One region of the Rhizobium sp. LjRoot254 genome, then DNA from elsewhere that is predicted to be linked to it. Evidence: predicted binding sites of a transcription regulator. Region 1 holds the regulator's gene; each other region holds the start of a gene.

What was found. The regulator LexA, encoded in region 1, represses DNA repair genes until DNA is damaged. The targets are predictions, from matches to a motif close to TGTTCNNNNTGTGTTCNG.
Region 2: the regulator LexA is predicted to act here: its motif matches at 4,142-4,159, upstream of recA (recombinase RecA).
Region 3: the regulator LexA is predicted to act here: its motif matches at 2,324-2,341, upstream of radA (DNA repair protein RadA).
Region 4: the regulator LexA is predicted to act here: its motif matches at 2,379-2,396, upstream of dnaE (DNA polymerase III subunit alpha).

The regions. Positions count from the first base shown of each region.
Region 1 is NZ_CAXUSM020000001.1:2,219,093-2,225,223, reverse strand. It holds gene fcl (GDP-L-fucose synthase) at 1-195, opposite strand, end outside; gene gmd (GDP-mannose 4,6-dehydratase) at 200-1,273, opposite strand; gene lexA (transcriptional repressor LexA) at 1,559-2,269, opposite strand; gene ACSQ26_RS10915 (BrnA antitoxin family protein) at 2,445-2,681, opposite strand; gene ACSQ26_RS10910 (LysR family transcriptional regulator) at 2,790-3,701, opposite strand; gene ACSQ26_RS10905 (glutathione S-transferase family protein) at 3,810-4,424, shown strand; gene ACSQ26_RS10900 (flavin-nucleotide-binding protein) at 4,434-5,375, shown strand; gene ACSQ26_RS10895 (DMT family transporter) at 5,376-6,131, opposite strand, start outside.
Region 2 is NZ_CAXUSM020000001.1:2,545,689-2,551,819, forward strand. It holds gene alaS (alanine--tRNA ligase) at 105-2,762, opposite strand; gene recA (recombinase RecA) at 2,934-4,019, opposite strand; gene ACSQ26_RS12515 (carbohydrate kinase family protein) at 4,252-5,193, shown strand; gene ACSQ26_RS12520 (pseudouridine-5'-phosphate glycosidase) at 5,225-6,131, shown strand, end outside.
Region 3 is NZ_CAXUSM020000001.1:2,738,850-2,744,980, forward strand. It holds gene ACSQ26_RS13480 (CvpA family protein) at 124-762, opposite strand; gene radA (DNA repair protein RadA) at 856-2,259, opposite strand; gene ACSQ26_RS13490 (hypothetical protein) at 2,364-3,416, opposite strand; gene ACSQ26_RS13495 (ABCB family ABC transporter ATP-binding protein/permease) at 3,509-5,398, opposite strand; gene ACSQ26_RS13500 (LysM peptidoglycan-binding domain-containing protein) at 5,523-6,131, opposite strand, start outside.
Region 4 is NZ_CAXUSM020000001.1:2,664,461-2,670,591, reverse strand. It holds gene ACSQ26_RS13115 (acyl-CoA dehydrogenase family protein) at 206-1,339, opposite strand; gene ACSQ26_RS13110 (winged helix-turn-helix transcriptional regulator) at 1,566-2,258, shown strand; gene dnaE (DNA polymerase III subunit alpha) at 2,601-6,086, shown strand.

The DNA.
Region 1 (6,131 bases):
CGCTGCGAGAAAGACGGCGTCAGGCTTGGCTTTTTCGATCCAGGCCATGGTCGCGGCCTGGTCGCGCAGGTCGGCCTCCTGGCGTGACGCGACCAGCACCTCACAACCTTCGCTATCGAGCCGGCGCATGATCGCCGAACCGACCATGCCGCGATGACCGGCGACCCAGACCCGCTTTCCGGAGAGGGAATACATGGCCTCAGGCTTCCTTCATCACGGTCGCGGTCTGCATGACCTTGAGGTCTTCGTTGACCATTTCGCGGCAAAGATCGCGGACGGAGGTATCGTGCTTCCAGCCGAGCTTCTGATGCGCCTTGGACGGATCGCCGATCAGGAGTTCGACCTCGGTGGGACGGAAATAGCGCGGGTCGATCTCGACCACTGTATTGCCTGACAGCATGTCGTAGCCCTTTTCGTCGACGCCGGTGCCGCGCCATTCGAGATTGATGCCGACATCCTCGAAGGCCCAGGTAATGAACTGGCGCACTTCCGTCGTCTCACCGGTGGCGAGCACGTAGTCGTCGGGCTCATCCTGCTGCAGCATCATCCACATGCCGCGGACATATTCGCGGGCATGGCCCCAGTCGCGCTTGGCATCGATGTTGCCGACATAAAGCTTGTCCTGCTTGCCGAGCCGGATGGCAGCGGCAGCACGCGTAATCTTGCGCGTGACGAAGGTCTCGCCGCGCAGCGGGCTCTCGTGATTGAACAGGATGCCGTTGGAGGCGTGCAGGCCATAGGCTTCGCGGTAATTGACCACGATCCAGTAGGAATAGAGTTTCGCCGCCGCATAAGGCGAGCGCGGATAGAAGGGTGTCGTCTCGCGCTGCGGCACTTCCTGCACCAGGCCGTAAAGCTCAGACGTGGAGGCCTGGTAGAAGCGGGTCTTCTTCTCCATCTTCAGGATGCGGATGGCCTCAAGCAGGCGCAACGTGCCGATGCCGTCGGCATTGGCGGTATATTCAGGCGTCTCGAAGGACACGCGCACATGGCTCTGGGCGGCGAGATTGTAGATCTCGTCCGGCTGGGCCTCCTGCACGATGCGGATCAGGTTGGTCGAATCCGTCATGTCGCCGTAATGCAGGATGAACCGCTGATCCTTCTCGTGCGGATCCTGGTAGATGTTCTCGATGCGGCTGGTGTTGAACGACGACGAGCGGCGCTTGATGCCGTGGACGATGTAACCCTTGCTCAGAAGCAGCTCGGCGAGATAGGCGCCATCCTGGCCCGTAATGCCGGTAACAAGGGCTACTTTTCTCTTGTCGTTGCTCAAATGGATTCTCCTGTCGAATGCAATCTCTGGGCCATTGCCTGCCTCCGCGCTAGAGGCGGAATGGGGCGGCAAAATGTCGGAAGGCCGGAACACAGCACAGCAATTGCCCGATCACCCCGGAGGGGACGGACAAAAGCAGAAATTTCCGGAAATTCTGACCCTTCGCTTCTTCTTATCGAAGGACGCGCAAGACTGCAATCATCCCGCCTTCAACTGGTAAATATGGCTCTGCCCAGCGGAAAACGCAGGGGTCGGGGAAGAAGTTCCCGGTCCCGGCCAAGATGCTCAATGATAACGGCGGATGAGGCCCACCAACTTACCCTGGACCTTCACGCGGTCAGGTCCGAAAATCCGCGTCTCGTAAGCGGGATTTGCCGCCTCGAGCGCGATCGAGGCACCCTTCCGGCGGAAGCGCTTGAGGGTTGCTTCCTCGTCGTCGACCAGTGCCACCACGATATCGCCGGGACTTGCGGTCGAACCGGTGCGGATCACGACGGTGTCGCCGTCGAGGATGCCGGCCTCGATCATCGAGTCGCCCTTGACCTCCAGCGCATAGTGATCGCCGCTGCCGATCATGCCGGAAGGCACTGCGATCTCATGCGTGTTGTTCTGGATTGCCGAGATCGGTACACCGGCCGCGATACGGCCCATGACGGGAATGGCCACGGAATCGAGCACATCGTCGTTGGCGGGCCGAGGCTGTGCTTGCGGCTTGCCGAGCGAACCCTCGATGACACTGGGCGAGAAACCCCTGGCGGCCGGCTTGACGCTCGGCGAATAGGCCTCCGGCAGCTTGATCACCTCGAGCGCACGGGCCCGGTTCGGCAGGCGGCGGATGAAGCCGCGCTCCTCGAGAGCCGTGATCAGCCGGTGGATGCCCGACTTGGAGGCGAGGTCGAGCGCATCCTTCATCTCGTCGAAGGAAGGTGGAATGCCCGATTCCTTCATCCGCTCGTGAATGAAGAGAAGCAATTCCTGCTGTTTTCTGGTTAGCATGTTCAAACCCCGGCAGAATCGTGAAACAAATCTGGAACAAACACTATATGTTCCATTTATGTTCTGCAAGAGTTTAATTTTTGCTTATATCAGCATGTGATCATGCGATTTTTCGGCGCTGGGACCCAAAAAAGGCAATCTGGTATGAACTGTGGCGCATCGCGCGCGGAAATCTTCAGGATTTTTTCTGCATTGCCGCCCGCAATGTATCGTTGATGCGCTCCTGCCAGCCAGGACCTGCTTCCTGGAAATACGCCAGAACGTCGCTGTCGATCTTGAGCGAAACCAGTTCCCTCGTGTTGGGCAGCGCCGGCCGCTCGACGGCAGGCGCTGCGGCCACCTTTTTCGCCGGCTTGAACAATGCTTCAGCGGCATCCATGGCGCTGACGGGTCTGCGGGGTGGGTTCGCCATGGTGGCACCTTCTGTCTATTGATTGCTGGATGCCGACGATCATTTCCGATTAATTGTCTCACGTCCACCGCATACTGATCATGTGATCTTCGGCGGATGCTTCCAAACTCATACCTTCGCCGGATCGGCCAGCACCGGATCGGCACGCAAACGCTCCGAGGCGAAGTCCACGAACGCGCGGAGACGGCCCGATGCGGACCTGCCTTCGGCATGCACGATATGGATGGGCACGGGTTCCTGTTCGAACTCGGCAAGCACGGTCCTGAGGCGGCCAGCCCTGACATGAGCAGCGACCTGATAGGACTGGAAGCGCGACAGACCCCAGCCGGCGATCACCGCATCGATGACGGCGTCATTGGTGTTGCAGGTGAGGCGGGTCGAGATCGGAACGCGAATCTTCGTTGCTCTGCCGAATTGCCATTCGGCGCCGCCGAAAATGCCGTCGCGGCCGATCAGCCGGTGGGATGTCAGGTCCTGCGGAATTTTGGGTTCGCCGTGCCGGTCGAAATAGTCGGGCGATCCGCACACGACCTGCCGGATGAAGCCGACGCGTCGTGCGGTCAGGCCGGAGGAGGGCAGGTGGGCGATGCGGATGGCAACGTCGATTCCCTCATCTACGAGATTGGTGACACGGTCGAGCAGAAGGAACCGCACCTGCACGGCCGGATTGAGATCGAGGAAATCCAGCAGGATTGGCAGGACGTAGAGCCTGCCGAAAAGCACCGGCGCGGTGACGGTAATCGCGCCCGCCGGATTGCCGAAACTGCCCGCGGCATTGGCCTCGGCCTCGGCGATTTCAGCGAGGATGCGCCGGCAATCGGCAACATAGCCTTCGCCGGCTGCAGTCAGCTTCACCGAGCGGGTGGTGCGGATTAGCAGGCGTGTGCCGATCTCGGCTTCGAGAGACGCAACCGCGCGGGTCACCGCCGGTGCGCTCAGATGCATCGCCTTGGCGGCGGCGGCGAAACCACCGGAATCGACCACTTCAGTGAAAATGCGCATTCCCTGCAAGCGGTCCATATTTTGCCTAGTTATTTCGTCTGACGTAACAGTGTAGTTCCATATTCACCGATTATCAATTCCAAGGGGAACAATCATATTGAGCCTTCCCAATTATCGGAGGTCAAAATGAAGCTCTATAATTTCACCCTATCGGGCCATTCGCATCGCGCCAGGCTGTTCCTCTCGTTGCTCGGCGTCGATTGCCAGATCATCGATGTCGACCTTGCCCAGCGCGCGCACAAATCGCCGGAATTTCTGGCGCTCAATGCACTCGGTCAGGTGCCGGTGTTGGAGGATGATGGCATCATTATCGCCGATTCCAATGCGATCCTGGTCTATCTCGCCAAGAAATTCGGCCGTACGGACTGGCTGCCGGAAGATGCCCGCAGCGCAGCCGAAGTGCAGCGCTGGCTCTCGGTCGCAGCCGGGCAACTCGCCCATGGACCGGCTCAGGCGCGGTTGATCACGGTGTTCAACGCGCCCTACAGGCCGGAAGAGGTGATTCCGCGTGCCCATGCCATACTTGGCGTGCTCAACCAGGAGCTCGGGCAGCGCAAGTGGATCGCGGGTGGCACAGCGCCAAGCATCGCCGATGTCGCGCTCTACAGCTATGTCGCCCGTGCACCTGAGGGCAATGTGGAATTGGGCGGCTATCAGCACATCCTCGCTTGGCTCGACAGGGTCGAAAACCTGCAGGGCTTCGTGGAATTTCCGCTTGCCTCGGCCGTTCGCGCTGCGTGAGGGCTTCATATGTTGCAAAATCTCAAAGTCGATAGTTCTTGGCATCCTGGCGAGGTTGCGCTTCAAGCATCGCTCGGCGTTGCCGACCGGCTGGCGGAGGTCGGCAGGCACGTCATCCGCGACCATCTCATCGAGCAGCACCGGTTGTTCTATCCGCTGCTGCCGATGGCTATCCTGGGGACCGTTGACACCGCCGGCGACGCCTGGGCGACGGTAAGGACCGGTTATCCGGGTTTCCTGCAGGCGATCGACGACCGATATCTCCACCTCGATCTGAAGCGCGATCCTCTCGATCCCGCCGACGCGGGAATGGATAACGGAAGAGCAATTGGCATGCTGGGGATCGATTTGGGCACCCGCCGTCGCAACCGCCTCAACGGCGAGGTTGTTCGCGATGACACCGGCTTCAGCGTGCGAGTCGAACAGAGCTTCGGCAACTGTCCGAAGTATATCCAGCTACGTGGGGCGTACTATGCCAGTGATCCTACTTTGCCGTCCGAGGTGATTCCGGAGACAGCGGACAGGGCGGATGAGGCAGCGCGAGGTTTGATCCAGCGGGCGGATACGCTCTTCGTTGCAAGCTATGCCGACCTGGCCAATGGTCGCCGGCAGGTGGATGTGTCCCATCGCGGCGGTCCGTCGGGCTTCGTCAGGATCGATGGCGACGCGCTTGTCATTCCCGACTATGCCGGCAATCTGTTTTTCAACACGCTGGGCAATATCGCAGTCAACCCGCGCGTGGGCCTTGCCTTCGTGGATTTCGAGAGCGGTGGTTTGTTGCAATTGACCGGCGACGCCTTCATTATGGACCCTGTCGAGACGGCGCTGTTGCCCGGCGCGGAGCGGATGTGGCGCTTCACGCCGCGAAAGACGGTCTGGCGGCCCGGGGACCTGGCATTGCGCTGGGATTTTCGCGAGTGGTCGCCAAGCATGGCCAAGATCGTCGGATGATCACCGCAGCACAAGCAGGCCCGAGCCGATGATCACGGTGGCACCGATGACCGTATAGACATCGATCGTTGCGCCAAAGACGAGATAGCCGATAAGGCTGCCCCAGAAGATTTGGCTATACTGGGAGGGGGCGACCACCGAAGCGGTACCAAGCCTGAAGGCGCGAACAAGCAGGATGTTGGCGATGAACTGGCAGAAGCCGCCCAGCGCGAAGACAAGGAAGGCGTCGAGTGCCACCGGAATGATACTGCCGGTGAAAAGGGCGATCAGGAATGCCACGCTGGCCATGATCACGAGTGGCACGAAGGCGAGCGCGAGATCGGATTCGGCGTGATGCACCCGCCTCAGCATCAGCAGCGTGATCGAAAACAGCACGGCCGAGCCGACTGCGGCCGCGTGGCCAAGCCCGAACGAGCCGCCCGCCGGTCGCGTGGCGATGACGACACCGACAAAACCGACGACGACGCCAATCGTTGCCAGCACGGACAGCCGCTCGCCGAGAAAGAGGAAGGCGAGCAACGCCACGAAGATCGGGCCGGTAAAGGCGAGGACATAGGCGTCGGCCAGCGGGATCAACGAGATGGAGTAGTAGAACATCGCGGTGTTGGTCGCGAGGATCAGCCCGCGGGTGATCACGAAGCGCGGATATCTGGGAACAAGCCGGCGCGGATTGCGCGTGACAATGCAAAACAGCGCCATGAAGACACAGGCCATTCCGGCGACCATGAAAATGGTCTGCGACAGCGGATAGCCCTC
Region 2 (6,131 bases), 330 kb from region 1:
ACTCCCAGCTATGGGAATTGCTTACGCGAAAAAGTTTAACAAACGGCGAAACGAACCGCCATTCGTCATGTATTTCAGGCAATTGGCATGCCGGAAGGCCGTGCTCAGCCGAGCGCGGCTGCAACCGCTTCGAGTGCCTCATCGGCTTTCGCGCCATCTGGCCCGCCGGCCTGAGCCATGTCCGGCCGGCCGCCGCCGCCCTTGCCGCCAAGCGCCTGGGAGGCGACACGGACAAGATCGACAGCCGAGAAACGGCCCGTCAGGTCGTCGGTAACGGCCACGACGGCGCTTGCCTTGCCATCCTCCGACACGCCGATCAGTGTGACGATGCCGGAACCGGCAGTCTTCTTGCCTTCGTCGGCCAGGCTTTTGAGATCGCGCGGCTCGACGCCGGTGATCACGCGGCCGAGAAATTTTATACCGTTGACGTCGCGCACGCCCTGCTCCGCCGAAGAACCGCCGCCGCCCATGGCGAGCTTCTTCTTGGTCTCAGTGAGTTCGCGCTCGAGCTTGCGGCGCTCGTCCATCAGGCCCTCGACACGGGCGAGCACGTCGTCCGGCTGGACCTTGAGGATCGAAGCGAGCTGCTTGACGCGCTCGTCCTGCGTCGAGAGATATTCGCGTGCCGCCTCGCCGGTCAGCGCCTCGATGCGGCGCACGCCGGCGCCCACGGCGCTGTCGCTGAGAATACGGATCAGCCCGATATCGCCGGTCTCACGGACATGGGTTCCGCCGCAGAGTTCCACGGAGTAAGGCTTGCCGGATTTCGCGCCACGCTTGGCGGTGCCCATCGACACGACGCGCACCTCGTCGCCGTATTTCTCGCCGAACAGCGCCATCGCACCCTCGGCGATCGCGTCATCGACGCTCATCAGCCGCGTCGAAACCGAGGCGTTCTGCACCACGATATCGTTGGCGATCTCCTCGACTTCCTTCAGTTCCTCCGCCGACATCGGCTTGGGATGCGAGACGTCGAAACGTAGCCGCTCCGGTGCAACGAGCGAACCCTTCTGCGCGACATGGGTGCCCAGCACCTCGCGCAGCGCCTCATGGATGAGATGGGTGGCGGAGTGATTGGAGCGAATCCGGCTGCGGCGAGCGTGATCGACCTCGAGCGTCACCGGATCGCCGGCCTTCAGCGTGCGTTCGGTGATCTCGGCCGAATGCACAAAGAGGCCTTCGCCCTTCTTCTGGGTGTCGGTGACGATCGCGCGGCCGCCTTCGAAAACGATGACGCCGGTGTCGCCCATCTGGCCGCCGGACTCGCCGTAGAACGGCGTCTGATTGACGACGACCTGAACCTTGTCGCCGGCATTGGCTTCGGTGATCTGCTTGCCGCCAACGACCAGCGCCTGCACGACGCCTTCGGCGCGCTCCGTCTCGTAGCCGAGGAATTCGGTCGCACCGTGGACGTCCTTCAGCTCGTACCAGACGGTCTCCGTTGCGGCGTCACCGGAACCCGACCAATTGGCGCGTGCCTCGGCTTTCTGCCGCTGCATGGCCTTGGAGAAGCCCTCGGTATCGACGCCGATGCCCTTCTGGCGCAGCGCGTCCTGCGTGAGGTCGAGCGGGAAGCCATACGTGTCGTAGAGCTTGAACGCCGTATCGCCGTCAAGCTCGGCGCCTTCACCCAAGCCCCCAACGGCCTCGTTGAGCAGGCCGAGGCCGCGCTCCAGCGTTCTGCGAAAACGGGTTTCCTCGAGCTTCAAGGTCTCGGTGATCAGGGCCTCGGCGCGGATCAGCTCGGGATAGGCCGCGCCCATCTGCAACACCAGCGCCGGCACGAGCCGGTACATCAAGGGATCGCGGGCGCCGAGCAACTGGGCGTGGCGCATGGCGCGACGCATGATGCGGCGGAGCACATAGCCGCGACCTTCATTGTTCGGCAGAACGCCATCGGCGATCAGGAAGGCGGTCGAGCGGAGATGGTCGGCGATGACGCGGTGGCTCGCGCGGCGATCACCCTGGTCATCGACGCCGGTCGCTTCCATCGAGGCAGCGATCAGCGCACCGAACAGGTCGGTATCGTAATTGTCGTGCTTGCCTTGCAGCAGCGCCGAGACGCGCTCGAGGCCCATGCCGGTATCGATCGACGGACGCGGGAGGTCGATCCGCTCTTCCCTAGTCAGCTGCTCATACTGCATGAAGACGAGGTTCCAAATCTCGATGAAACGATCACCATCTTCATCGGCGGAACCCGGAGGACCGCCCCAGATATGCTCGCCGTGATCGTAGAAGATTTCCGAGCAGGGACCGCAGGGGCCGGTATCGCCCATGGCCCAGAAATTGTCCGATGTCGGGATGCGGATGATGCGACGGTCCGACAGGCCGGCGATCTTCTGCCAGAGCCCGAATGCCTCGTCATCGGTATGGTAGACGGTGACCAGCAGGCGGTTGCGGTCGATACCGTATTCCTTGGTGATCAGGTTCCAGGCGAGTTCGATCGCGCGTTCCTTGAAATAGTCACCGAAGGAGAAATTGCCGAGCATTTCGAAGAAGGTGTGGTGGCGCGCGGTGTAGCCGACATTGTCGAGGTCGTTATGCTTGCCGCCGGCGCGGACGCATTTCTGCGCGGTCGCAGCGGTCTTGTAGGGGCGCTGTTCCAGGCCGGTGAAGACGTTCTTGAACTGCACCATGCCGGCATTGGTGAACATCAGGGTCGGGTCGTTGCGCGGAACGAGCGGCGAAGAAGGAACGACCTCGTGCCCGTTCTTCTTGAAGTAATCCAGGAATGCCGACCGGATTTCGTTCACGCCACTCATAATATGCCTTTCAAACCTTCTAGACGCCGCAACCGGCGCCATTTTGGACACCGGCTTTTATCGCCCGTGCTTGACCATGTCCAGAAAAACAAAACCCGGCGCGCCGGTTTCGGCGGCGGCCGGGTTGGGTTCATTCGATGCGCTGGCACGCACCGGTTTCAACGTCGCTGATCAGGCGTCAGGCGAGTCCACATCGGCCTCTGGCGAGCCGTTCTCCAGGAAGCGGTCGGCGATCAGGCCGGCATTCTGGCGGAGCGCCAGTTCGATCTCGTTGGCGAGATCCGGATTTTCCTTGAGGAAGGTCTTGGCATTCTCACGGCCCTGACCGAGGCGCTGGCTGTTATAGGAGAACCAGGCGCCGGATTTCTCGACAATGCCGGCCTTGACGCCGAGATCGACAAGTTCGCCATTCTTGGAGACGCCCTCGCCATACATGATGTCGAATTCGACCTGCTTGAAGGGAGGTGCAAGCTTGTTCTTGACGACCTTGACGCGGGTCTGGTTGCCGATGACTTCCTCGCGCTCCTTGACCGAGCCGATGCGGCGGATGTCGAGGCGGACGGAGGCATAGAATTTCAGCGCGTTGCCGCCGGTGGTGGTTTCCGGCGAACCGTACATGACGCCGATCTTCATGCGGATCTGGTTGATGAAGATCACCATCGTGTTGGAACGCGAGATCGATGCGGTGAGCTTGCGCAGCGCCTGGCTCATGAGGCGGGCCTGCAGGCCCGGCAGGCTGTCGCCCATCTCGCCTTCGATTTCGGCGCGTGGCGTCAGTGCCGCGACCGAGTCGACGACCAGCACGTCGATCGCGCCTGATCGAACCAGCGTATCGGTGATTTCGAGTGCCTGTTCGCCGGTATCGGGCTGCGAGATCAGCAGGTTTTCGAGATCGACACCCAGCTTGCGGGCATAGACGGGATCGAGCGCATGTTCGGCATCGACGAAGGCGCAGATACCGCCCTTCTTCTGGGCCTCGGCGATGGTCTGCAGGGCAAGCGTGGTCTTGCCCGAGCTTTCAGGACCGTAGATCTCGACGATGCGGCCCTTCGGCAGGCCCCCGACGCCGAGCGCGATATCGAGGCTGAGCGAACCGGTGGAGATGGTTTCGATCTCGATGATGTTCTCGTTCGAGCCGAGGCGCATGATCGATCCCTTGCCGAACGACCGTTCGATCTGGGAGAGCGCCGCGTCCAGTGCCTTGCTTTTGTCCACCGATTTGTTGTCCTCTACCAGTCGCAGCGAATTCTGAGCCATTTGGTCCACCTTTAAGTTATCGGAGCCGACGAAGCAATGTGTCGATGAAGGTTGTGTACCCTATTTGTTCTCTTATTGCAAGTGGGTCTTAAATTATTGAACTTATGGGTCAATCCGATGCGTGTTCTATTTTTGTTTTCGCAATCCCTGCAAGGGTTTATCAACAGGCGCACTTGCTTCTTTTTGCCCCGGGGCGATATGGATGATTCGAGTGGCAGACGGAATTTTTGGCATGACTGACATCCTCGTTCTGGGCGGCGCCCATATCGACCGGCGCGGACGGATTTCCGGCGCGACCGCACCGGGCGCATCCAACCCCGGCATGTGGAAGGAAGAGGCCGGCGGCGGCGCCTTCAACTGCGCGCGCAGCCTCTCCCGCCTCGGCCACCGCGTGACGCTGATCTCGGCGCGCGGCGGCGATTCCGAGGGCGACGCGGTCGCGGCGGCGGCGGAAAGCGCCGGCATCATCGACCGGCCCTTCACCTTTCTCGATCGCCGGACGCCGACCTATACGGCGATCATGGAGCGCGACGGCAATCTGGTCATCGCGCTCGCCGACATGGATCTCTACCGGTTTTTCAGCCCCAAGCGGCTGGCCGCGCGGCAGGTCCGCGACCAGTTCGACGACGCTGCATTCATCCTCACGGATGCCAACCTCCCCGCCGAGACGCTCGCGGCGCTGACCGAGGCTGCGGACGAACGGAACCTGTCGGTCGCGGCGATCGGCATTTCGCCGGCCAAAGTCGTGCGGTTCCAGGATCTGCTCGACCGGCTCGACTATCTCTTCATGAACGAGGCCGAGGCGCGCGCGCTGACGGGAGAGACGCCCAATGACCACCGCGCATGGCCGGCGATCATGCGGGCCACAGGTCTCAAAGGCGGTGCGATCACACGCGGCGGCCGGGAAATCGTCGCCTGGGACGAGGCCTCGCAGGCGTCATTGCTACCGCCACCGCTCGAGGTGATCGGCGATGTGACCGGCGCGGGTGACGGCTTTGCCGCGGGCTTCCTGCATGCGCGGCTGGAAGGTGGTACACTCGGCGACGGCATCGTGCATGGCGCTGCCTCGGCGCGGCTTGCGCTTGCCAGCGAAATGGCCACCGCCGAGGATCTCACGCGCGATCTGCTGATGAGCACCCTTCCCCTTGTGCCATCAGCCGAAATCGTGTTGTAAGCCGCCAACAACGTTTCAGGACCTAAAACCGATGACCGACGCGCACGCCCTCCCCGTTTCCTATTCATCCGAAGTGGCCGCGGCCAAGGCCAACGGCGTGCCGGTCGTGGCGCTTGAATCGACCATCATCACCCACGGCATGCCCTATCCCGGCAATCTCGAAATGGCCCAGAGCGTCGAAGAGATCATTCGTTCGGAAGGCGCTGTCCCCGCGACCATCGCCGTCATCAACGGCAACCTGCATATCGGCCTCGAACCATCGGAACTCGAAGCGCTGGCCCGGACATCCGATGCGATGAAGCTGTCGCGCGCCGATCTCGCCTTCGCCATCTCCGAAGGCCGGACCGGCGCCACGACCGTCGCCGCAACGATGATTGCCGCCGCGCGCGCGGGCATTCATGTGTTTGCCACCGGCGGCATCGGCGGCGTCCACCGCAAGGCGGAAGAGAGTTTCGACATATCGGCCGATCTCGAGGAACTGTCGCGGACGCCGGTGATCGTCGTCTCAGCCGGCGCCAAGGCGATCCTCGACGTGCCGAAGACGCTGGAAGTGCTGGAAACCAAGGGCGTGCCCGTCGTCACCCTCGGCCAGGATGATTTTCCCGCTTTCTGGTCGCGCAGTTCAGGGTTCAAGAGCCCGCTCAGGCTCGACAGCGCCGAACGGATCGCGGCTTTCCAGCATATGCGTGAGTCCCTCGGCATCGCCGGCGGCATGCTGATCGGCAATCCGGTGCCGGAGAAGGATGAGATTCCGGCAGGCGAAATGGAAAACTACATCCGCCAGGCACTCACGAATGCCGGAGAAAAGGGTATCGCGGGCAAGGCGGTGACGCCTTTCCTGCTCTCCGACATCTATTACCTGACCGAGGGCCGGAGCCTGACGACCAACATCGCGCTGGTCGAGAACAATGCCAGGCTGGCGGCGAAGATCGCGGTGG
Region 3 (6,131 bases), 520 kb from region 1:
ATCGTGTCTGCTGAAGTGCAACGCCGGCCGAATGGTCCGATGTCGTCACCTTCATCCATACGGCCCGGCGTCTTCAGACCGCTCCGTATGGAAACCTCAGTCCTCCCTGCCCCAACAGAATTTTTACTGCTGCGGCGTCGTCTGCTCCTCGGCCGGTGCCGTATCCGTCGGCTGCTCGGCGGGTGCCGTATCGGTCGATGTATCGGCAGGCGGCGTGGCCGTATTATCCTTGCCGTTGGCGTCGTTCATCTTCTCTTCGATCTTCTTGCGGAGAAGGGCGGCGACGTCTTCCGGCAGCGCATTCTTCAGCTTCTCCCCGAGATCGTCGAGAAAGGGCTTGGACTTTGAGCCGGCTATCCAGGCCTGATGCTTCTCCGGCGGCACCCATTCATTGTAGAACTGTACCGCAACGACGACGATGAGGATACCGCGCGCGGCACCAAAAATGAAGCCCAGCGTGCGATCGAGCGCCCCGATGCGGCTGTCGATGATCATATCGGCGATGCGCATGGTGATGAAGGAGATGACGATCAGCGCGATCAGGAAGATCGCGGCGGCCGAAGCGATGATGGCGAACTTCTCGTCGGCGATGAAATTCTTCGCGTAAGGCAGGCCGTAAGGGTAAAGCTTGTAGGCGGCATAGGCCGAGCCGAACCAGCTGACGACGGAGAGAACTTCGCGGGAAAAGCCGCGCACCATGGCGAGAACGGCGGAAAACAGTGCAATAGCAAGAACAATACCATCAAAAGCAGTAATGGGCATCTATCTCTCCACAAAACGGTGGGACATATCCTACCGTTAACAAACTCTTACCACGCGCGCCCATATAGCATCCGGCACCGCTAACGCGAAAGCCTAATCCATGTCGTTTGCCGCACGGCCCACTTGTTTCGAGCCGGCGATCCGTGCGACCAGGTCGGTCAGGCTTTCGATCTGCGTCCAGCGGCCCGAAAGCCCCTTTGGCAGTTCCGCCGAACCGGTCGGCAGGACCGCGGTCTGAAAGCCCAATTTCTCGGCTTCTTTAAGGCGGAGCCCCGTATGACCCACCGGGCGCACCGCGCCAGACAGGCTGATTTCGCCGAAATAGACGCAATCATGCGGAAGAGCAAGAGAGGCGAGTGAAGAAACGAGCGCCGCCGCAATCGCAATATCGGCGGCGGGTTCGGAGATGCGGTAGCCGCCCGCGACGTTGAGATAGACGTCGTGGCTGCCGAGCCGGACGCCGCAATGGGCCTCCAGCACCGCGAGGATCATGGCAAGCCTGCTCGAATCCCAGCCGACCACGGCACGTCGCGGCGTGCCGAGCGAGGTCGGCGCCACCAGTGCCTGCACCTCCACGAGCACCGGCCGCGTGCCCTCGACACCGGCGAAGACCGCCGCCCCGGGCGACTTGGCATTGCGCTCGCCAAGGAAAAGTGCCGAGGGATTGGTGACCTCGCGCAGGCCCTTGTCGGACATTTCGAACACGCCGATCTCGTCGGTCGGCCCGAAGCGGTTCTTGACCGTACGCATGATACGATGGTGATGCCCGCGATCGCCCTCGAAATAGAGCACGGCATCGACCATGTGCTCGACGACGCGAGGTCCGGCGATCTGGCCATCCTTGGTGACATGGCCGACCAGCACCATGGCCGCCCCGGTCTGTTTGGCGAAACGGATCATCGCCTGCACGCCGACGCGCACTTGGGTGACTGTTCCGGGAGCGGCTTCCGCCATGTCGCTCCAGAGCGTCTGGATGGAATCGATGATGACGAGGTCCGGCCGCTTGCCCTCGGCGAGCGTGGCGAGGATGTCCTCGACATTGGTCTCCGCAGCGATCAGCACGCCCGCATCGGCTGCACTCAGGCGCTGGGCACGCAGGCGCACCTGAGCAATCGCCTCCTCGCCCGAGACATAGATGACGCGATGGCCCTTACGCGACAATGCCGCCGCCGCCTGCATCAGGAGCGTAGACTTGCCGATACCAGGATCGCCGCCGACCAGCAGCGCTGATCCCCGCACGAAACCGCCGCCCGTCGCCCGGTCGAATTCGGAAATGCCGCATTCGATGCGCGGCGCTTCCTCGATCTCGCCATCGAGCGTGGTCAGAACCACCGGCCTGCCCTTCTTCGGCGCCCGCACCGGCCCACCGCCGATACCCGAGGTCGGGTCCTCCTCGATGATCGTATTCCAGGCGCCGCAGCCATCGCACTTGCCCGCCCAGCGGGAATGAACGGTGCCGCAGTTCTGGCAGATGAATTGGGTGCGGGTTTTGGCCATGCGGCTAGCAATCCTCGTCACGCCGCAGGAAGCGCGGCGGGCAGGACTCACGGCATAAACGAAAGAGAACAAACAGGCAACCCCGCGCGGCCAGACGCTGCTCGCTACACCTCCCAGGATCTCTCCGCCAATGAGGGGGCTTGATCGAAGACCAGGAAATCGCGGTGATCGAGGTTAAGGTTCTTGCCGATGGTCGCGAAATGCACGGCGTCACCGCCGCCCTTGCCGTCGGCATCGTGTAGCAGCCATCCGCTGTCGCGATCGTAGATGATGCGGTCGTCGGCATCCAGAGCCTTGCCGCTCGCACCGGCCGCGAAGTTCGCCCTGCCGAGAGAGCCGAGACCCATCGCTTGGAAGGCTATATTGCCCAGTTCGATCGTGTCGTCCCGCACATTGAAGTCGAGGATACGATCGACGTTCGGCGCTCCGTCCAGCGGACTGTCGAAGATGAAACTGTCGGCACCGGCGCCACCGCGCAAAGTGTCATTGCCCAGCCCGCCAGCGCCGAGGAGCAATTGATCCGCACCTCCCCGTCCCTCAACGAAACCTTCCACCAGCCCCTCCCGGCTGTCGAGGATGTCGTTTCCTGCACCAAGACCGATGTTGCCGCTCATGATGCCAGTGTTGATTATCCTGTCTTGGCTTGCGCCATCGCTCCAAAATGAATCACCTTCGAAGCCACCGACGATTTCGCCGCTGTTGCGCAAGACGAAGTCCTCGTCGCCCGTGCGCCGGACTGCCGTCCACTCGGCGCGGATACTCCCAGAATTGACGAGTACAGATTCGTCGGTCTCGGAATCGCCGCCCATGCTGATCCCGAAGTTGGAGCCCCAGACTTCGCCTCTGATGGTGATGCGTGCAAGCGTGCCCTGCAGATCGATGGCGTAATTCTGGCCGAGGCTCGCGACGCATCCGTCCCTGCCAACCAAAACGGAATTGCCGGGATTGCCCGCCGGATCGTCACCTAGGCGGATCGCCGAATGCAGTGCGCTGACCGTGCCCTGTACATTGATCGCCGAAAAGCCGCCTGTGCTGAGGATGGCATAATTGTCGGAAGAGCTGACCAAAAGCCCGCGAGCGATGAAAACGTCCTCACCTCCGGCCAGTTCCCTGCGAATGCCCGTCCCTGTCTCGTTCGCCGTCGGCATATAGGCCATGTGTGTGCTCGCTCATCATATCGGTTGCGGAAGGGTCGCGACCCTATCCGCCACCGGACGAACAAGCTTGGACTCAAGCGGCCTGGCGGCCCTCACTCCGCCGCCGGCGCACGTCTGTCGATCACGCCGAGATCGTCTTCCTCGCGCACCTTCTTGAGCTTCTCCTCGGCCTCGCTCGCCTCGCGTTGGCGGCTCCACATCTGGGCGTAGAGGCCGTTATGTTCGAGAAGGTCTGCGTGCTTGCCGCGTTCGGCGATGCCGCCGTCCTTCAGCACGATGATTTCGTCGGCATTGACCACGGTCGAGAGCCGGTGGGCGATGACCAGCGTCGTGCGGTTCTTGGAAACGACATCGAGCGCCGACTGGATTTCCTGTTCAGTATGGGTATCGAGCGCCGAGGTCGCCTCGTCGAGGATCAAGATTGGCGGTGATTTCAGAATGGTGCGGGCGATCGCCACGCGCTGCTTCTCGCCGCCCGAGAGTTTCAGGCCACGCTCGCCGACCATCGACTTGTAGCCCTCGGGAAGGCTGTCGATGAATTTGCCGATCTGGGCGATTTCGGCCGCCTGCTCGACCTCGGCCTCCGTGGCGGATGGCCGGCCGTAGCGAATGTTATAGGCGATCGTGTCGTTGAACAGCACCGTATCCTGCGGCACCATGCCGATGGCCGATCGCAACGACTTCTGCGTCACGCCGCGCACATCCTGACCGTCGATGGTGATCGAGCCCTTCTGCACGTCGTAGAAGCGGTAGAGAAGCCGCGAAATCGTGGATTTGCCTGCGCCCGACGGCCCGACGACGGCGACCGTATGCCCCGCCGGCACGTCGAAGGAGATGCCCTTGAGGATCTGCCGCGCGGGATCATAGGAAAAATGCACGTCCCTGAACGAGATCGCGCCTTTGGCGACGACCAATTCCTTAGCATCCGGTGCGTCCTCGATCTCGGCATCGACTTCGAGAAGATCGAACATCTGCTCGATATCGGTAAGGCCCTGGCGGATTTCGCGATAGACGAAGCCGATGAAGTTGAGCGGCACGGAAAGTTGCAGCAGCATGGCGTTGATGAAGACGAAGTCGCCGATCGTCTGGGTGCCATTCTGCACGGCGAGCGCCGACATGACCAGCATGACGAGCGTGCCGATGCCGAAGATGACGCCCTGGCCGAAGTTCAGCCAGCCGAGCGAGGTCCAGACCTGGGTCGCGGATTTCTCATAGCGCGCCATCGACTGGTCGAAGCGGCGGGCTTCCATGTCCTCATTGCCGAAATATTTGACAGTCTCGAAGTTGAGCAACGAGTCGATCGCCTTGGTATTGGCGTCGGTGTCGGAATCGTTCATGTCGCGGCGGATGTTGATCCGCCAGTCGCTGGCCCGGATGGTGAACCAGATGTAGATCCACACCGTGAAGGCCGTGACGCCGAGATAGGAAAAGCCGTAGCCCCACCAGAAGATCGCCGCCGTCAGCACGAATTCGATCAGGGTCGGGAAGGTGTTGAGGATCGTGAAGCGGACGATCGTCTCGATGCCCTTGGTGCCGCGCTCGATGACGCGCGACAGGCCACCGGTGCGGCGCTCGAGATGGAAGCGCAGCGACAGCCTGTGCAGATGGACGAAGGTCTTGAAGGCGAGCTGGCGCACCGCATATTGGCCGACGCTGGCAAACATTGCGTCGCGCAGCTGGTTGAGGCCCCATTGCACCAGCCGCGCCACATTATAGGCGATCACCAGCATCAGTGCGCCGAGCATGAAGGTGGGCAGCAGGCCCACTGCGTCCATCCTGCCGTTCAGCGCATCCGTCGACCATTTGAAGAAATAGGGAACGCTAAGCAGGATGATCTTGGACAGGAGAAGATAGAACGTGGCCCAGACCACTCGCATCTTCAGGTCCATTCTGTCCGCCGGCCACATATAGGGCCAGAGATTATAGATGGTTTGAAGCGTCTTGCCCGATTCCGCGGAGACGGTTTTGTCGTCGGATGCCATGGGGGTTCACCGGAAGTCGATCAAAATGAGGCGCGGCGATCCGCCCCGGACCGCCGCGATAGTCCCTGTCAGATAGGTTTCCGGCCACGCATCCGCAACCGAGAAGCCGAAATTAATTGCCGGGTCACTTTTTGTGCAGGCGCTCCTTGTGGAGCTCCTCGGCATTATCCAGCCACTTGCCCGGCATGGAGAAGACCTGGCCCGGCATGATCCGGTCCGGATCGGTGATCTGCGCCTGGTTGGCGACATAGATCGTGGTGTAGCGGACACCCTTGCCGTAGACGCGGCGTGAAATCTGCCAGAGCGTGTCGCCGCGGCGGATGATCACCGAAGACGCATCGCTCTGCGTGAGAGGCGCCTGTTCGATGACCTTCGGCTGGTCGCCGGTCGCGACTTCCTGCGTGGCGTCCGGCGCAGGCTTGCCTGCCACATCCTCCGTCCCGGTCGATGAAGCCGAGCCATCGGCGGTGTTGCTGACCGCAGTCGTCGCGGTATCGGCGGATTTGTCCTTGGTTGCGTCGTCCTTGGCGGCCTCGGAAGCGGTCAGCGTATCCTTTTTCTTGAGATCGTTGACTTCGCCCGGCTGGGCGGCGTCGGATGCCACCGAACCGTCTTCCGGCGCGCTCGTCGTGTCCTTGGACGCCGTGACATCGGCGGGCTTGGCTGCGACCGGTTCCTTGATTGTGATATTGGCCGCAAGTTCGGTGGCCGGTTTGAGCGCGGAGCTGACGCC
Region 4 (6,131 bases), 450 kb from region 1:
CGGTTCGGGTTACTGATCAACACAGTTGCAGGTAACTCCTGCCATATCAAAGGGTCTACGTTCAAGGTGTATCCAGTCGTGCAGGTGGGGGTTGAAGGTGGCATTCTGAGGGAGGCGCCGAACACCGGCGCGCCTCTGACCCCGTTGAGACCAGAGACGCAGCTTTTCGACAGTTAAACCCGCTTTTCGTCTGTCTACCCGGCGGTCAGAATATTTCCGCCACCGGCTGGCCAAGCGCCATCGCACCCGTGTATCGCGCCTGGGGACCCTGCTGAAGCGGGTGAAAGCGCGCGCCTTGCACGTCGCGGAAGCGCCGCTCCAGCCCGTTAGCCCGATAGAAACCGGCCCCGCCGGCGAGTTCCATCGCCAGCTCCGTCGCCTCGATCGCATGTCGGGCGACCAGAGAGCGGCCGATCATCACTTCGTTGACGCTCTCGGCCGAGGGCGCATTGCGGGCGACGATATCGAGCATCCAGCGGTGCGCGAGTTGTGCGGCGCGGAGCGAGGTATCCATCCGGCCGGCGAGGCTTGTCGCGTGATCGCTGGCGGGCTTCTTCTTGGCAAGATCGATGGCAATGTCACGGGCGTTTTCGGCGATACCGAGATAGACCGCATAGATCAGCGGAAAGGCGACGGTCGCGATCACCTGGAACAGCGGATGCCATTCGCCCGCCTTTCGCGACAGCGCCACGTTGGCATCGGGAATGAAGAGGTTTTCGAACACAACGTCGTTGGACCCCGTGCCGCGCATGCCGAGCGTCCGCCAGGTGTTTTCGATTCTCACCTCGGGCGATTTCATCGGTGCGCCGAAATGGATAACGGACCGCGTGCCGTCCGCTGCCTCATGAACGGCGCCGGTCATCAGGATCGCGCCAGCTTCGGCGCCTGATGTGAACACCTTGCGGGCGTTGACACGGTAGCCGCCCTCGACCTTTTCCGCCTTGCCCGAGCCGCCGATCCAGTCCGAACCGCCGCTGGAGAGCAGGATCAGACGTTCGGCGGCGACGCGCTTGAGAAGCGGCTCGACGGCGGCGACCTTCTGGTGCCTCCAGCGCCATGCCGGGATGGCCACCTGATGCGTGTGCATCGAGAAGGCGAGCGCGGTGGAACCGCAGGCATGTGCGAGGATGCGCAGCATGTCGGCGAGTTCTGCGACCTCCGCCCCACGACCGCCGAGTTCGACGGGCACGGCCGCCTCGATCAGGCCCGACTCCTTGAGCATGGCGTAGTTCTCGGTGACGAAGCAATCGCTCTCGTCTGTCGTCGCGGCGCGATCCGCGATTGCGGGTGCCAGCGATGCCGCGATCTCGGCGACGCTTCTCCCAGGGGTGTCTGTCATATGAGGGGTGAGTGCAAATTCGGCTGCGGCTTGCATGTCGATATCCTTCAATTATGAAACTATGCCATCAATCTTGCGCGCACTTCCGGTCGGCTACCAGTTCAGGAACTGTACTGCCCCCCACGAGACGGTTGCCCGACGCCGTTGCGGACAGTGGCGTCACTCGCTTGGCTCTGGTGGAAATCTCGACTATCATGGGTTTTTCGACGGCCCTGAAAGGTCTCCAATGCAAGAGCGCGGTGGGTATGGGCAGTTCTGCCCGGTTTCGATGGCCTCGGAGATTCTATGTTCGCGCTGGACGACGCTTGTGGTGCGCGAATTGCTATGCGGCTCGACGCGTTTCAACGAACTTCGTCGTGGCGTCCCCAAAATGTCCCCGGCACTGCTTTCCAAGCGCCTCAAGGAACTCGAACAGGCGGGCGTGGTCACGACGTTGCGCAAGCCGGGCGGCGCTGTGGAGTATGGGTTGACGAACGCTGGAGAAGAGCTTCGCCCGCTCATCCTCGGCCTTGGAAACTGGGCGCAGCGATGGATGGAATCCAGGCTGTCGCTGAAGAATCTCGATCCTTCGCTGCTGATGTGGGACATGCGCCGCAACCTCGCTGCCGGACATCTGCCGCCCCGCCGCTGCACGATTCAGTTTCTGTATCCCGAACTCATTGCTTCGCAGAAGAGTTGGTGGCTGGTGGTCGAGAACGGAAGTGCCGATCTCTGCAATTTTGACCCCGGATACGATCTCGACCTGCTGGTCCGTGGATCGCTGCGGTCAATGACCGCCATCTGGATGGGTCTCACCACCATCCGGCGTGAGACCGATGCAGGCGAACTCGACATAGAGGGCGACCCCGCGATCGCCCGGAGCATGCCGGACTGGCTTGGCCTGAGCGGTTTCGCCACCGTGCAGCGAATGGTGCAGTAACCCAATTCAAGGTCAGCCAGGCGTTTGCCAGGCTAAAGTTCTCCGACCCCTGTGAATAGCGGGTGGTCCCTCGTCGCTCTCAACACTTTTTTAACCACCCAGCATTTGCCCAATTGACTCGCGAACAAAAATGGAACAAATAAGAAACATAAACGAACAGGAGGCGTAAATGACCGATTTTCTTCGAGACATGGCAGCGTTCACCTCAATCGTCATGTTTGTGACCAGCTGCGCTGTGTTGATGATCACTTTCTAGTGGGTAAGGACAGGGTCCCTTAAACAGGACTCGCGCCACGGGCACCGTGCCGATACTATTCCGGCATCGCGAAACGGTGGCATGGCATGGCAGGTGATTCTCATTCAGGGACGGAACAGGCGCTCAGTGAGAGCCCGCAATTCGTCCATCTGAGGGTCCACTCCGCCTACTCGCTTCTCGAGGGCGCGCTGCCGGTCAAGAAGATCATCGCCAAGGCGCTCGACGACAATCAGCCCGCCATCGGGCTGACCGATACGAACAATCTCTTCGCCGCACTCGAATTTTCCAAGACCGCCTCGGGCGACGGGCTGCAGCCGCTGATCGGCTGCCAGCTCTCGATCGACATGGAAGACGAGTTCGGCGACGACAGGAACGGCCGCCAGCAGCAACTGCGCAAGCTGCCGGCAATCGTGATGATCGCCGCCACGGCCGAGGGCTATCACACGCTGTCCGGTCTCGTCAGCCGCGCCTATATGCAGGGCGAGGGGCCGGGCACTATCCATATCAAGCGATCCTGGCTCGGCGATTCCGTTCCCGGCGTGATCGCGCTGACCGGTGCGCGTGGCGGCCCGGTGGATGTTGCGATCGCCGAGGGACAGAAGGAAGTCGCCGAAGCCCGGCTGCAAACCCTCGCGTCACTCTTCGGTGACCGGCTCTATGTCGAGCTGCAACGGCATGGAAATTACGACCGTGGGCATGAAGCCGCGATGCTCAATCTCGCCTACCGTTTCGAACTGCCAATCGTCGCGACCAACGAGCCGTTCTTCCCGACGCTGGATTATTTCGAGGCCCATGATGCGCTGATGGCCGTGGCCCACAATGCCATGGTCTCCGACGACAACCGTTTCCGCCTGACGCCCGACCACTATTTCAAGTCGCGCGCCGAGATGGCGAAACTCTTCGCCGACCTGCCGGAGGCGATCGACAACACGGTCGAGATCGCGCGCCGCTGTTCCTTCATCCTCAAGACCGTGGCGCCGATCCTGCCGCGCTTCACCAGTGAGGCCGCCGCCGAAGGCACCGATCCGGAATCCGAGGAATTGAAGCGCCAGTCCTGGGAAGGGCTGGACATGCGGCTCAAGACCATCGGTCTGGCACCCGGCTATACCGAGGAGGATTATCGCGAGCGTCTGGAATTCGAGCTCGGTGTCATCGAGGGCATGAAGTTCCCCGGCTACTTCCTGATCGTCGCCGACTTCATCAAATGGGCCAAGGCGCACGATATCCCGGTCGGGCCGGGCCGTGGCTCGGGCGCTGGGTCGCTGGTCGCCTATGCGCTGACCGTCACCGACATCGATCCCTTACGCTTCTCGCTGCTCTTCGAACGCTTCCTCAATCCCGAACGCGTCTCGATGCCCGACTTCGACATCGACTTCTGCCAGGATCGGCGCGAAGAGGTGATCCGCTATGTCCAGGCCAAATACGGCCGCGAACAGGTGGCGCAGATCATCACCTTCGGTTCGCTGCAGGCCCGCGCGGCACTGCGCGACGTCGGCCGCGTGCTCGAAATGCCCTATGGCCAGGTCGACCGGATCTGCAAGCTGGTGCCGAACAACCCGGCCAACCCGACGCCGCTCTCCAAGGCGATCGAGGAGGAGCCGCGCCTGAAGGAAGAGGCCGAGCGCGAGCCGGTCATCGCCCGCCTGCTCGATATCGCCCAGAAGATCGAGGGCCTCTATCGCCATGCCTCGACGCATGCCGCCGGCATCGTCATCGGCGACCGGCCGCTTGCCGAGCTCGTGCCACTCTACCGCGATCCGCGCTCGGACATGCCCGTCACCCAGTTCAACATGAAATGGGTGGAGCAGGCGGGTCTGGTAAAGTTCGACTTCCTCGGCCTCAAGACGCTGACGGTGCTCAAGACCGCCGTCGACCTGATCGCCCGAAAGGGCATCCACATAGACCTCGCGTTGCTGCCGCTCGACGACCCCAAGAGCTACGAGATGATGTCGCGCGGCGAGACGGTCGGCATCTTCCAGATTGAAAGTGCCGGCATGCGCAAGGCGCTGCTCGGCATGAAGCCCGACTGCATCGAGGATATCATCGCGCTGGTGGCGCTTTACCGTCCGGGCCCGATGGAGAACATCCCGGTCTACAACGCCCGCAAGCACGGCGACGAGGAGATCGAATCCATCCATCCGATGATCGATCATCTGCTGAAAGAAACCCAGGGCGTCATCGTCTACCAGGAGCAGGTGATGCAGATCGCCCAGGTGCTCTCTGGCTATTCGCTCGGCGAAGCCGACATGCTGCGCCGCGCCATGGGCAAGAAGATCAAGGCGGAGATGGACCAGCAGCGCTCGCGTTTCGTACAGGGCGCGATGGCCAACAAGGTGTCGAAGCCCCAGGCCGACAATATCTTTGATCTTCTGGCCAAGTTCGCCAACTACGGCTTCAACAAATCCCACGCTGCGGCCTATGCCGTGGTCTCGTTCCAGACCGCCTATATGAAGGCGCATCATCCGGTCGAGTTCCTCGCCGCCTCGATGACGCTCGACATGGGCAATGCCGAGAAGGTCAACGACTTCCGCCAGGATGCGCTACGCCTCGGCATCAAGGTCGTCGCACCCTCGGTACAGACCTCATTCCGACCGTTTGAGGTCGGCGAGAACTGCATCTATTTCTCGCTCGCCGCGATCAAGGGCGTCGGCGAGGCGGTGGTCGAGCACATCGTCGAAGCGCGCGGGACCACGCCCTTCGCCAGCCTCGAGGATTTCTGCCTGCGCACCGATCCGAAATTCGTCAACCGCCGCGTCTGGGAAAGCCTGATCTTCGCCGGCGCCTTCGATTGCTTCGGCGTCGATCGCGCGCTTCTGAGTGGCGGCATCGATCGCCTTATGGCCTTTGCCCAGCGGGCAGTGTCCGACAAGGTCAGCGGGCAGGGCGACATTTTCGGCTCGATGAGTTCAGGCCCGGAAAAGATCATCTTCCAGCCCGTCGCGCCATGGCTGCCATCGGAAAAGCTGCTCAAGGAATTCCAGGTCCTCGGCTTCTACCTCACCGCCCATCCGCTCGATACCTATGGCAGTCTCCTGGAGAAGATGCGGGTCCAGACCTTCGCCAATTTCTCCAATGCCGTCAAACAAGGCAAGGCGCCGGGCCGGCTCGCGGGCACGGTGACCTCGAAGCAAGAGCGCAAGACGCGCACCGGCAACAAGATGGGCATCGTCACCTTCTCGGATTCCTCGGGCCAGTTCGAGGCCGTGATGTTCTCGGAAGCCTTGGCGCAATACCGCGACGTGCTGGAAACCGGCAAGAGCTTCGTCATCGGCGTCGAAGCCGAGGAGCGGCCCGAAGGCATCAGCCTCAGGATCAATTCGCTGCAATCGCTCGAGGAAAAATCGGTGCAGATGCAAAAGGCGATGCGCGTGTTCCTGCGCGATGCCGGCCCACTCCGCAGCGTCACCACCCATCTCGGCGCACGCGGCGAGGGACTCGTCTCCTTCATCCTGATCAAGGAGGACGGCCGCAAGGAGATCGAGGTCGAGCTACCGGAGAAATACCGCATCTCGCCGGAGATCGCAGCGGCCCTCAGGGCGAGCCCCGGTGTCGTGGATGTCGAACTGGTCTAGCCGGTTCCGAGTTGTGTTGTTACTCAAAGTAGAGTACGGCGGGAA